4 regions of the Bradyrhizobium sp. USDA 4501 genome follow, and region 2 is predicted to be linked to each of the others. Evidence: riboswitches for the same ligand, from Rfam matches in the RefSeq annotation. Region 2 holds a riboswitch; each other region holds the start of a gene.
What was found. A riboswitch is a leader RNA that binds a small molecule or an ion and turns the genes downstream of it on or off. The one in region 2 is predicted to bind cobalamin.

Region 1: linked by a shared signal. The riboswitch ahead of metE (5-methyltetrahydropteroyltriglutamate--homocysteine S-methyltransferase) and the one ahead of ACVWZM_RS20950 (TonB-dependent receptor) in region 2 are both predicted to bind cobalamin.
Region 3: linked by a shared signal. The riboswitch ahead of ACVWZM_RS24725 (TonB-dependent receptor) and the one ahead of ACVWZM_RS20950 (TonB-dependent receptor) in region 2 are both predicted to bind cobalamin.
Region 4: linked by a shared signal. The riboswitch ahead of ACVWZM_RS03105 (DUF1636 family protein) and the one ahead of ACVWZM_RS20950 (TonB-dependent receptor) in region 2 are both predicted to bind cobalamin.

The regions. Positions count from the first base shown of each region.
Region 1 is NZ_JBSSEX010000001.1:1,747,199-1,750,403, reverse strand. It holds gene ACVWZM_RS08145 (nodulate formation efficiency C protein) at 1-355, opposite strand, end outside; cobalamin riboswitch at 1,747-1,948, shown strand; gene metE (5-methyltetrahydropteroyltriglutamate--homocysteine S-methyltransferase) at 2,048-3,205, shown strand, end outside.
Region 2 is NZ_JBSSEX010000001.1:4,590,758-4,593,962, forward strand. It holds gene ACVWZM_RS20950 (TonB-dependent receptor) at 1-1,374, opposite strand, end outside; cobalamin riboswitch at 1,484-1,681, opposite strand; gene ACVWZM_RS20955 (FecCD family ABC transporter permease) at 1,794-2,837, shown strand; gene ACVWZM_RS20960 (ABC transporter ATP-binding protein) at 2,834-3,205, shown strand, end outside.
Region 3 is NZ_JBSSEX010000001.1:5,426,768-5,429,972, forward strand. It holds gene ACVWZM_RS24720 (CobW family GTP-binding protein) at 1-803, shown strand, start outside; cobalamin riboswitch at 1,033-1,228, shown strand; gene ACVWZM_RS24725 (TonB-dependent receptor) at 1,337-3,205, shown strand, end outside.
Region 4 is NZ_JBSSEX010000001.1:653,307-656,511, forward strand. It holds gene cobN (cobaltochelatase subunit CobN) at 1-548, opposite strand, end outside; gene cobW (cobalamin biosynthesis protein CobW) at 548-1,582, opposite strand; gene ACVWZM_RS03105 (DUF1636 family protein) at 1,579-1,953, opposite strand; cobalamin riboswitch at 2,048-2,259, opposite strand; gene cobO (cob(I)yrinic acid a,c-diamide adenosyltransferase) at 2,296-2,949, shown strand; gene ACVWZM_RS03115 (cobyric acid synthase) at 2,961-3,205, shown strand, end outside.

The DNA.
Region 1 (3,205 bases), 2.8 Mb from region 2:
TTACAGGTTCGATGATATGACAGCGGCCGTGCCGGAGCAGATCGCCGAGCTTGCCTTGCGCAGTCGCGACAAAGTTGAAATTGACCGGATTATGCAGAAAACGAAGGTTTGCGTCTTTTTCGCCGTCGGTGACTTCACTGGCGATGAGTGAAAGCGCCAGGGCGCGCCAGCCGAGTTCGATAGGCTTTGCATAGGGAGACGCAACTTCAATCTTTCCGTCGGTCCCGACTTTCCAGGTAATAACGTAATGTTCGTCTGATCTGTTATCCTGATGCCTGGTCCAGGAAAGGTAAACATACTCAGTGTGGTCGACGCTTTCGGCGATTCCCCAGTTTCGAGGGACGAATTGCGCCACTTTCGAAACTTTGGAGACAATGTGCTCGATTGTCTCACCGTCTCGCGCTCGCCAGGTTGACTTGACTCGTTCGACGAGCGCGCTTTCGACGGCTCGCGCAGTGTTGCCCGTCGCAACAAGCCCAGCAACGAAAATTAGCGATTGACAGAGGCAAAGCACGCCTCTTGCAGACATTCTCTTCATAACGGCCGGACCATCGATTTTTCATCCACACGTCAAAGCGGCAGCCTTCAATGCTATGCTCGATCGGAAGAAGTTAGCGGCAACGTGACGCGGGCACCTGCCGATGTCCCGCGCGAGCAGGCGCTGTCCCCTCGGGTCACGCGCCGCTAACTTCAGTGGGCCAGCCACAACCCCAATTTGCTGTGCTGGACCTGCCCAGGAGGAGAAGCCTGGGCACCCTTGAGCTTGCATTCTTCGTGCCAGGAAATAGCCGGCAAATCCCGCCAGATTCGTGCAGTGTTTGTCGGCTTTCCGACCTACGCTCGTTTCTATGTTTCCATTCAGCCGATCCGCTCGAGCTTGTTCAGCTTTTGTCGTGCCGATCTTCGAGGCCAAAGCGAAGGCCGCTGCCGATTTACGGATGAGAAATCGGGGCGCACTTTGGAGTGCTGTTGAACCGTCTGGTCCGGCGCGGTCACCCGAACGCCTGCGATCGCTATCGGCTTGTAATGATGATAAGCAAAACCACTCGTCACCGCCGGGCGTGTGGAATCGTCGAAAGCGCGTTCTGGGGCAGGCAGATGATATGGTGCGCGGGTTTCTACCTACGCGCACGATGTTGCAGTCCGCTCAGTCCAGCTGCCTCGGCTCCGCATTCATGGTGGGATGACCGTTTCCAGTCGCGACACGCGGCAAGCGAGAAACGATCAAGTCGCGCTAGCTTCCTCTTGAGTTGCTCAACATTCTCGAGAGCAGTTGTCTGACGGATTGATTCATGAACTCTTACCAGCCCCCGAACGGGCCGACCGCAAAGAGGGTGACAGCAAGGACGCCGACAGCGCTCCAAACAGCCATTGTCATTGCGGGCCTTCCGGTGTTCGTCGAGGCGAATCGATATGCATGCCCGAGTATTAGCGTCATCAGAGACCGCAAATCGCCTACCAGGATTGGTTGGCTCGTAGATCAATATGGCGACCGGTTGCTGATGGAGTTTTCGCAGGTGTGTTGTCCCTGGCGCGGCTCTTGACTGTCGAGAGACCGAAATACACTCGAAGCGCCGCGACCTGCGCCTTCGACAATCCTTTCGACACATATATTGCAGACTGCGTCTATTGGATAAGCTTCCAATCGCGTGATCAACTTTCGACGTTTATCATTTTGAGTCACTGATGATGGCAGCATTGACGTGAGAGAGTCATCTGAGAGGTTGACGGAAGAGGTCTCTTGCCGATAATCCAAATCGTAGAGGTTCTCCGGTCCCGCTGGATTCGGAGCTAAGAGGGAAGCCGGTGAACATGCCGGCGCTGCCCCCGCAACTGTAAGCGGCGAGCCGCCGTCCAACAAAGTCACTGAAGCCCGTGCGGCTTCGGGAAGGCCGGACAGCAGCGATGACCCGCGAGCCAGGAGACCTACCTCGACCACATATACGTCCACGGGCGGGGTGTCCCGGTGGTGCGCCAAGCCGCCGCCGCTCGGGCGATCCTGCTTGCGTCCGCCTTGGCCTTTGCCCCCAACTACGGGGTTAGCGCTATGTCTCTTCTCTCCCTTCCGGTTGCCACGCTTGGAACGCCTCGGATCGGTCCAAGACGCGAGCTCAAACGCGCGCTTGAAAGTTACTGGGCCGGCGCAATCAGCGAACAGCAATTGCTCGAGGCCGCAGCTGGCCTGCGTGCTGCGAACTGGGCCCGCCAAAAATCCCTCGGTGTCACCGTCATTCCGTCCAACGATTTTTCGTTGTACGACCAAGTGCTCGACACCTCTGTCATGGTTGGTGCCATCCCGGAAGTCTATGCGTCGAAAATCGAATCGGTTTCGCTCAAGACGTACTTCGACATGGCGCGCGGTTCACAATGCGATCGCCAGAATACGAGTTGCGGCCACGGATCGGGCGGATCTAGCGCGCCCGCACAGGAGATGACCAAGTGGTTCGACACCAACTACCACTACATGGTTCCTGAATTTCATCAGGGACAGAGGTTCCGCCTATCCTCTCGCAAGCCTATCGAGGAGTATGAGGAAGCCAAGGCCCTGGGGTTCCAGACGCGCCCTGTCCTGATCGGGCCGGTCACATTCTTGAAGCTTGGCAAGAGTGCGGATCCCGCGTTTCAGCCGCTGTCTCTCCTGGATGAGCTAATACCGGTCTACATCGAGGTTCTGCAAGAACTAGGCAAAAGGGGAGCAAGCTGGGTTCAATGCGACGAGCCCTGCCTGGTCCTTGATCTGGAGGAGGAAGCGCGAAGATCTTTGCTGCGTGTCTACGATCGGCTCGCCAGGGAAGTACCAGACGTCAAGATCATGGTCGCGAGCTATTTCGGTGATCTCGGCGATAATCTGGACATAGCTTTGAACATGCCCGTTGCCGGACTGCACGTGGATTTGGTTCGCGCACCGAATCTGTTGAGCCGGATCATTGCTGCGCGGCGAAGTGATCTCGTCATGTCTCTCGGCGTCGTCGACGGACGAAATGTATGGCGGTCGAACCTGTCGACGCTCCGCCAGCAACTGGATCCCGCCATTGCGAAGCTGGGCAGGGATCGTGTTCAGATCGCTCCGTCCTGCTCGCTGCTCCATGTGCCCGTCGATGTTGAACTGGAGACCGGACTTGCATCCGATCTCAAGAGTTGGCTTGCCTTTTCGGTACAGAAGATGCGTGAGCTTGCGATCCTAGCGCGGGCGCTCGCGGGTGAT
Region 2 (3,205 bases):
CAGGCCCAGCGTATGTTGCCAATAGCCGGCCACGCTCTGCTGCTCGATATTGTAGATGTGGAACGGGTCGACGCCCTGATAGGCGCCGCGCGCCTCGCGGAAGCTCGAATCGTAATAGTCGATGCCGGTCAGGATCGTCGACGGCACGCCCAGCATCACATTCTTGACGCTGAGCCGCGGCGTCAGCGACCAGGTCTGCAGCGCGGCGTCATTGTAGGTCGAGGCGAAGCTGATGGTCGGCACCGTGCCGAAGAAGCCGCTCTGCGTCTCGCGCTGCCGCCAGCCGCCGTCGACGATGAGGTCGACGCCGTTCATCAGCGTCTTGGTGAAGCCGGCGGTGACGCTGGCGGTCTGCTGGTTGGCATAGTCGAAGGGCGTCGCGGCGCCGCGGCGATCGGTGAGCAGCTCGTTCACGCCGATCGACGGATCGACCAGCCGTCCGCCGGGTAGGCCGAGCTTCTGGTCGCTGCCGGTGACGGTCAGGAAGGCGGTGAGATCAGGCGTCGTGTAGTTGATGTTGCCGACGGCGTTGCGCTGGTCGAGCGCATTGTTGACGCGGTAGCCGTCCGACTTGATGCCGTTGCCGTAGAACGAGGTGGACCACGGGCCGGAATTGAGCGCCGCGGAGACCGCGGCCATGCGGGTGTTGAACGAGCCAACTCCGGCCTCGGCCCGCATCGTCGTCGGCGGGCCGCCGACGCCGGTCTTGGTGATGATGTTGACGACGCCGCCCACCGCGTTGTCGCCGTAGAGCACCGCGCCGCTGTTGCCGCGCGTGATCTCGATGCGCTCGATCGAATCGAGCGGAATCGTGGTGAGGTCGAAGCCGGCCTTGTCGACGTCGTTGAGGCGGCGGCCGTTGAGCAGGAAAAGGGTATTGTCGGTCGCGAATGCGCCGAAGCCGCGCAGGTCGACCGACGTCTTGGCGCCGTTCGGTCCGCCATAGGGCGTTTGCAGCTGCACGCCCGGCACCTGCGCGAGGATCTCGGGTAACGACTGCACCGGCGAATGCGCGATGTCGTCGGCGGTGATCACGGCCGAGGAGGAGCCGACAATGCCGGCGAACTGGCGGCCGCCGGTGCCGCCCGTTCCGGTGGCCACGCCGGTCCCTGTCGTGCCCGATCCGGCTCCGCTGCCTGTATTGTTGCCTTGCGAGGTGCCCGGCGCCGGGCGTCGCGGCGCCGGCGCTTCGTCAGCGGCCGGCCTGGCGCGCGTGACGTTCTGGTCGCCCGGCTTGGTGACTTCGATCGCCGGCAGCTGATCGGGAGCGGGTGCCTCCTGCGCCCGCGCTGCGGAGACAAGGATCGCCGGCGCGATCATCGTCGACGCGAGCAGAAGCGCGCGGCGCCGCCGATGGAAAGGGAAGGAGAACATAAGCAAGGCCTCGGCAACGTCAGTGGCACGTCACCGCGAACCAGTCTCACCATCGTGCTCACAGCATCAGGTGAAGCTCATGCCTGTACTCCCCGACCGGCAGCATCGCGTGTGACCACGGCTGACGGCAGGTCTCCTGGCTCGCGGGTCGTTACCCTTCGTCGCCTTCCCAGGACCGAGATTCCCAGTGGCCTGTGACGAAGGATTCACCGCATACAGTTGCGGGGGCAGCCGCGGCGTTGGGGAAGTTTCCCCGTACCGCATTCCCTTTTCATCTCATGAAAGAACCGTCATGTTCATCTAGGGTTCGGCCGGGTAGCAAAGTCAATCCGGCGGAAGTCGGGCGGCGGCCGCGCGGCCACGGTTTTTGTCGAGTGTCGCTTGTCTGCCACGGCGATCGCTGTAAGAGCATGGATCCGATGAGCGTGCAGGATTTTGCCTTGGCGGCCGAGGTCGCGGCGCGGCGCCGGTGGGGCGCCACGGCGGCGCTGCTCGCGCTCGTGGTCCTGTTGTGTGTGCTCTCGCTCGGCATCGGGCCGGTGCGGCTGTCGCCGCTCGCGGTGGTCGAGGCGCTGTTCGGCGGCAGCAGCGATGTGGCGCAGGTGATCGTGCGCGAGATCCGCCTGCCGCGCACCATCCTGGCATTTGCGATCGGCGGCATTCTCGGGCTGTCCGGTGCGGCGCTGCAAGGGCTGCTGCGCAATCCGCTGGCCTCGCCGTCGCTGTTCGGCGCGCCGCAATCGGCGGCGTTCGGCGCGGTGCTGGTGATCGCGCTGGGCCTCGCCGATGTGCGCTCCTACGCGCTGCCGGTGGTGGCGATCATCGCCGCGTTCGGCTCGGTGTTCGCGCTGCTTGCGATCGCCGGCCGCAATGCCGGGCTGTTGATCCTGATCCTCGCTGGGCTCGCGATCTCGAGCTTTGCGGGAGCCGCGACCGCACTGGTGATGAATCTCTCGAGCAATCCGTTTGTGGTGCTGGAGATCGCGTTCTGGCTGCTCGGCTCGCTGGAGGACCGCAGCTTCCAGCACGTGGCGCTGGCGCTGCCCTTCATCGTCGCGGGCGCCGCCATCCTGCTCAGCCAGGCGAGCGCCTTCCGCGCGCTGACGCTTGGCGAGGAGGCGGCGCAGAGCCTCGGCGTCGACGTCGGGCGGTTGCGGCTCTTCGTGATCACGGGCGTGGCGCTTGGCGTCGGCGGCGCGGTCGCAGTCACCGGCACGATCGGTTTCATCGGCCTCGTCGCGCCGCATCTGATGCGTCCCGTGATCGGTCACGATCCGGCGCGGCTCTTGGTGCCGAGCGCGCTCACCGGCTCGGCGCTGCTGCTCGCCGCCGACATCGCGGTGCGCATCATTCCTTCAACCTCGGACATCAAGGTCGGCGTGCTGACCTCGATCATCGGCGTGCCGTTCTTCCTCTATCTGATCATGCGCGAGCGCCGCGCGCTCGGCGGAGGCGTGGCATGACGCTGCTCTCCGCCGCGGCGCTCAATGCCTCACTCGGCAGCCGCAAGGTGCTGCACGATGTCTCGCTGTCGCTGCCGTCGGGCCATCTGGTCGCGCTGGTCGGCCCGAACGGCGCCGGCAAGACCACGCTGCTGCGTGCACTGGCCGGGCTGATTTCGTCGGGCGGCGAGATCCGGATCGGCGGCGATCCGCTGGCGTCGCTGCCGCTGCGCGAGCGCGCGAAGCGTTTCGCCTATCTGCCGCAGGGGCACATGGTGCACTGGCCGCTGCCGGCGCGCGACATCGTCGCGCTCGGCCGCTATCCGCACGGCGCGACCGATCCGGCGCGGCTGTCGCAGACGGATATGGAGGCGGTGCTGCGCGCCATG
Region 3 (3,205 bases), 840 kb from region 2:
ATATCGACGCCGAGCTGATCGCCGGCGCCAGCGACGGCGTGGTCAGCCTGAGCAATGGCTGCATCTGCTGCACGCTGGAGGGCGCCCTGCTGCGCACGCTCGCCACGTTGCTGCGGCGTGATCCGCGTCCCGAATTCATCGTGATCGAGACCAGCGGGATCGCCGATCCCGCCGACATCGTGCGCAACCTGATGGATCCCGTGATCTGGAAGGAGGCGCCGCTGGAGACCGTGCTGTGCGTGGTCGACGCGACGCAGCCTGCGGCGATGCTGAACGATGCGCTGCTGCGCTCGCAGCTCCGGGCGGCGGATGTGGTGGCGCTGAGCAAGGTCGATCTGACTGACGCCGCTGCGTGCGCCGCGATCCGCGACGCCGTGCGCGCGGTGCGTCCGGCGGCCGTGGTGGTCGATGCCTTGCATGGCGAGGTGCCGGCCGCGCTGCTGTTCCCAGCGGACCTCGATCATGTGTCGGCGCCGCGCGAGACCGCGCCGCGACGGCCGTCGTCCGATCGCTTCGACACGCTGAGCTGGACCTCGGAGCGGCCCGTCGTGCTGCCGCGCTTGCAGCAGGCGATCGGCAGACTGGCGCCGAAGCTGGCGCGGGCGAAGGGATTGTTCGAGACGGTGGAGCAGCCCGGGCGGCTGACCGTGCTTCACCTCGCCGGCGGCCGCGCGACCTTGGCTGCGGGCGGCGTGCCGTCGCCCGGCGTGCCGCGCACGCGCATCGTGTTCATCGCCGAGATGGGTGCGCTGTCGCGCGCGGAGATTGATGAGGTGATGCAGGGATGCGTCGAGGCTCAGTGACGCGAACCTACGTTTCCCGTCATACTGAGGTGCGAGGGAAGCGGCGTCTCGAAGGATGAATCGGCCACCAGCCGGGCCGTGCATCCTTCGAGACGCGCGTGCCGCGCTCCTCAGGATGACGGGTTGCCTTTCGGCGTCAGCCCTCGACGTCGCTGTGTCATCGCCGCAGCAGCATCTCGCAAAGCATGTGTGCGACAATCGCATCGAATTGACAGCCTTGCCGGCACCACCTATCGTTTTTGCCGACGGTTCCCTTCGGGGATCAAAAGGGAATGCGGTGCGAGGGTAACCCCAATGCCGCAGCTGTCCCCGCAACTGTAAACGGCGAGCCTTTCGTCAATTTTGCCACTGGGCCATCGGCCCGGGAAGGCGTCGACAGGCGATGACCCGTGAGCCAGGAGACCTGCCGTCAGTCGTGGTCACACGCGAGCACATCGGGCGGGGGCGTCCTGGTGGGATCGGAGCACTGCCTTTTTTGGCAATGCGCCAGTCCACGTTCGCGGTGACGTGCCACGTTACCGCGAGTCCTTTTCATGTCTCCGTCCTCTCCCGTTGCGCGCAAATGGCGCCTCGGTCTTCTCTGCTCCCTGTCATCATTGTTGTTGCCGGTCGAAGGCTCGGCACAAACGCCGCCACCAACCAGACTCGATCCGATTGAGGTCGCGCCTTCCGCTGCGGCAAAGCCGAAGCCTGCGGCGCGCAGCCGTGACATGACCGCTGCGGCGCGGCCACGGCCGAGGCCTGCAACAGCCGGCAACGCCCCGCGCGTCGCGGCGTCGGGCGTACCGGGATCGGCATCGCCGACGCTCAATGCCACCACGCAGGGCGGCACCGGCAGTCGTCTCAACCTGACGCCGCTGCAGACGCCGGCCAGCGTCGAGATCATCACGGCGCAGACCATCGCTGAACGCGGCCAGCATAATGTGCTCGATGCCGTCACCCAGGACGCGGCCGGGTTCGTCGCAACGCCGGCGCCAGGCAATGGCGGCCTGTCGTTCAGCACCCGCGGCTTTGCCGGCAGCAACTCGGTGATGACGCTGTATGACGGCACGCGCTTCTATATCGGCTCCGGCACGCTGACGTTCCCCTATGACACCTGGTCGACGCAGCGCATCGAAGTGCTGCGCGGCCCGGCCTCGGTGCTGTACGGCGAAGGCGCGATCGGCGGCGTCATCAACGTGATTCCGAAGAAGCCGCAGAGCACGCCCTATAACGAGGCCGAGGTTTCGCTCGACAGCAACATGACGCGGCGGCTCTCGGTGGACAGCACCGGTCCGATCAATCCCAATGTGTCGTACCGCATCAACGCCACCGGCAACATGTCGGACAGCTGGGTCGATCGCGACAAGACCTCGAACGCGGTGGTCTCCGCTGCCGTGCGGGTGCAGGCGTCGGACAATCTCGCCTTCACGCTCTCGGAAGATTACGGCGATCGCAGCCCGTCGCGCTATTTCGGCACGCCGCTGATCAACGGCGCGATCCAGGACGCGCTGCGTTTCAAGAACTACAATGCAGCGGACAGCGCGATCCGCTATCAGGACAGCTGGACCCGGTTCAAGACCGAGTGGGACGTCGCCGACGGCATCAAGGTCAACAACACGCTGTATTACCTGACCAGCGAGCGGCACTGGCGCGACATCGAGAACCACACCTGGAATCCGAAGACCCAGCTGATCGATCGCACGAGCTATATCGAGATCTTCCACGACCAGAAGCAGCTCGGCAACCGGATGGATACGACCTTCAGCGGCCACGTGTTCGGCCTTGCGAACCAGGTCGTCGCCGGGTTCGACGTCAACCGGATCGACTTCACCCATACCAACAACTCGCCCTATGGCGGCGCGTCGTCGGTCAATCCTTATGTGTTCGATCCCGGATCGTTCTTCGCCACGACGACGGCGACCACGCCGGGCTTCAACGCGATCGTCAATCAATACGCGCTGTTCGCCGAGGATCGGCTCTCGCTGACCGATCAGTTGTCGCTGGTGACCGGGGTCAGGTATGATCGCCCCGGAGTGGACCGCACCGACTACAAGACGCCGGCAAACAGTTTTGAGACGACGCTATCGGGCACTAGCTGGCGCGCGGGCCTCGTTTACGAGCCGATCAAGAACCTCGCGTTCTATGGCCAGTACGCGGTCGGCGTCGATCCGGTCAGCAATCTGATCTCACTGTCGACCACGCAGAAGACATTCCAGCTTGCGACCGGCAAGCAGACCGAGATCGGGGTCAAGCAGTCGTTCTGGGGCGGCCGCGGCGAGTGGACGCTGGCCGCCTACGAGATCGTCAAGACCGGGCTCACGATTCCCGATCCCGGCAACCCTACCGGCGGCGTGGCATTGCAGATCGGCCAGCAATCATCCCGCGGGGTCGAAGGATCGATCGGGCTCGCGCTGAACGAC
Region 4 (3,205 bases), 3.9 Mb from region 2:
CGGGAATCGTAGACGCCGATCTCGGGAAGATCGATCTCGCCGACCACCGGCCCGGCATAGAGTCCGGACGCGAGCGCCAGCTGCGCGATCACGGCCTGCGCGGCAACAGGACCGCCCTTGTCGCACAGCACCTTGAGGCGGCGCAGCGTCGAGATCGGCAAGGTCGAGAATTCATCGAGTCGCTGATCGTCGCGGCCATCGGCCGGCAGCACGACCAGGGCAATGCCGCGCTCCTTCGCCAGCCGATGCACCGCGGCCAGCCCGTATGACCAATAGGGCTCGCCGCCGATCAGCCGCACCAGAATGCCGCGGGCGTGCGAGAGCGTCCGCTCGATATAGGTATCGACCGACAGCGGATGGCGCAGCTCCGCGAGATTGGCGAGCCGCAGCGACGGCAGCGCAGCACGGCCGCGCCGCCAGCCGGCCGCGAAGGCAGCAAGATCGCTGTCGGAAAACGACAACACCACGAGATCGGCCGGATCCTGGCCGAGGTCCCTTGGCGTCGCGGTCTCCTCAAGGCCGCGGCTCTCGCGGAAGACGACGTGCATCAGACACCAAGCCGTGCCCTGATCGCGGCTTCATCGATGTCGGCATGTTCGCCGATCACGACGAGCTTCGACTGCCGCGCCCGTGCACCCCAGGGCATGTCGAACTGATGCCGCACCCGCTCGCCGACCGATTGCACCAACAGCCGCATCGGCTTGCCTTCGACCGCGATGTAGCCCTTGGCGCGCAGCACGTTCTGCTCGCGCGCCAGCCCCTTGATCGAGGCGACCAGCGCGTCGACATCCGAAACTTCCGGAAGATCGATCACGACGGAATTGAAATCGTCGTGCTCGTGTTCCTCCTCGCCATCGTGATGCGACGGCCGCGCCGCGAGATCGCTTTCCGCCGCCGCCCCGAGCCCGAGGATCACGCGCGCGTCGATCGTGCCGTCGACGACGGGCAACATCGGCACCTCGCGCGGCATCTCGGCCGCGATCACCTCTTTCGCTGCCTTGATCCCCTCCGCCCCCGCGAGGTCCGCCTTGGTCAGCAGCACGATATCGGCACATGCGATCTGGTCCTCGAACACTTCCGACAGCGGCGTCTCGTGGTCGAGATTGTCGTCCGCCGCACGCTGCGCATCCACCGCGGCCGGATCAGGCGCAAAACGGCCGGCGGCGACGGCCTCGGCGTCGGCGAGCGCGATCACGCCGTCGACCGTGATCCGCGAACGGATCTCCGGCCAGTCGAACGCTTTCAGCAGCGGCTTCGGCAGCGCGAGCCCGGAAGTTTCGATCACGATGTGATCGGGCTTCACGTTCCGCGCCAGCAACTGCTCCATCGCCGGGATGAAATCATCGGCGACGGTGCAGCAGATACAGCCATTGGCGAGTTCGACGATGTTCTCGGCCGGACAATTGGCGTCGGCGCACGACTTCAGGATGTCGCCGTCGACGCCTTCGCTGCCGAATTCGTTGACCAGCACCGCGAGCTTCTTGCCGTTGGCATTGCGGATCAGATGCTGGATCAGCGTCGTCTTGCCGGAGCCGAGAAAGCCGGTCACGACGGTGACCGGAATTTTGGCGAGCGTGGTCATTCTGCGGCCTCCGGCACGACGGGAAGAGGTGGAATGCGGGCGAGCGATTGCTTGCGGAAGATTTCCGGACGGCTGCGCCACGGCACGATGCCGTCGGGCGCCGCCGCATAGGCGGAGGCACCGGCGATCACATCCGCGGCATTATCAGCGGACAGTCGGCCGTAGACATAGGACCAGCGCCCCGGCGCGCTGAGCGCGACCGAGCAACCCTGGCTGCAGGCCGACAGGCATGCGACGGGAACCAGATTGACGTCATCAGGCACGCCGGCCTCGACAAGCGCGGCATGCAGGCGTGCACCGGGCGCGAGCTCACGTTCCGCCGGCGTCCGGCCGGCGCGGCAGGTGATGCAGACATGAAGTGTAACGCTCATCGCCCTTCCTGGATTGACAGCGGGAAGCGATGAGGCACACGAACCGATTTTGGACAGGTTCGTTCCCCGTCGCGGAACACCCCGTCCGCCGGTTTCACAACATGCTGCGTTGGCAGGTCTCCCGGCTTGCGGAGCAGGTTTTACCCTTCGATGCCCACCTTCCCGACTCCGTATGGAATCAGTGGCTTGGGCATCTCTCCGGTCACGGTCGCGGGGGCGGCTGCGCTTCGGGCCCGATTTAGCGGAGCCCTATCGCATTCCCTCTTCGCCTGTCGTAGGACAGGAACCAACGCAGGACCACCATTCGTCCAAGCCTCGCACTTGTCAAGCCGAAGGAATGTGATGACTTCTGATGGAAAGGACGCTGAAGACGGCGCCGTCGGCACCGATCTTTCGCCGGATGCGCGCCACGCGGACAAGATGGCGAAAAAGAAGGCCGCCCGCGACCGCATCATGGCGACCAAGAGCGGTGAAAAGGGCCTGATCATCGTTCATACCGGCGCCGGCAAAGGAAAATCGTCCTCCGCGTTCGGCATGATCGTGCGCTGTGTGGCGCACGGCTTTCCCTGCGCCGTGGTGCAGTTCATCAAGGGCGCCTGGGATACCGGCGAGCGCCGCCTGCTCACCGGGCATTTCGGCGATCTCTGTCAATTTCACGCCATGGGCGAAGGCTTTACCTGGGAGACGCAGGATCGCGCCCGCGACATCGCGGCAGCGCAAGCCGGCTGGGAAAAGGCCAAGCAGCTGATCGCAGACCCGAGCCTGCGCATGGTCGTGCTCGACGAGATCAACATCGCGCTACGCTACGACTACCTCGCGATCGCCGATGTCGTCGACTTCCTGACCACGTCGAAGCCGCCGATGACCCATGTCGTGCTCACCGGGCGCAACGCCAAGGAGGAGCTAATCGAGATTGCCGATCTCGTCACCGAGATGACGCTGGTAAAGCATCCGTTCCGCTCCGGCATCAAGGCCCAGCCGGGCGTCGAGTTCTGACGGGCATCACGATGGCGCGCGCATTGATGATCCAGGGAGCCGGCTCGGACGTGGGCAAATCGCTCATCGTCGCCGGCCTCGCCCGCGCCGCCAGACGGCGCGGCCTGCGCGTGCTGCCGTTCAAGCCGCAGAACATGTCGAACAACGCCGCCGTGACCGTCGATGGCGGCGAGATCGGCCGCGCACAGGCGTTGCAGGCGCTCGCCGCCGGCGTCGAGCCGCACACCGACATGAACCCGGTGCTGCTGAAGCCCGA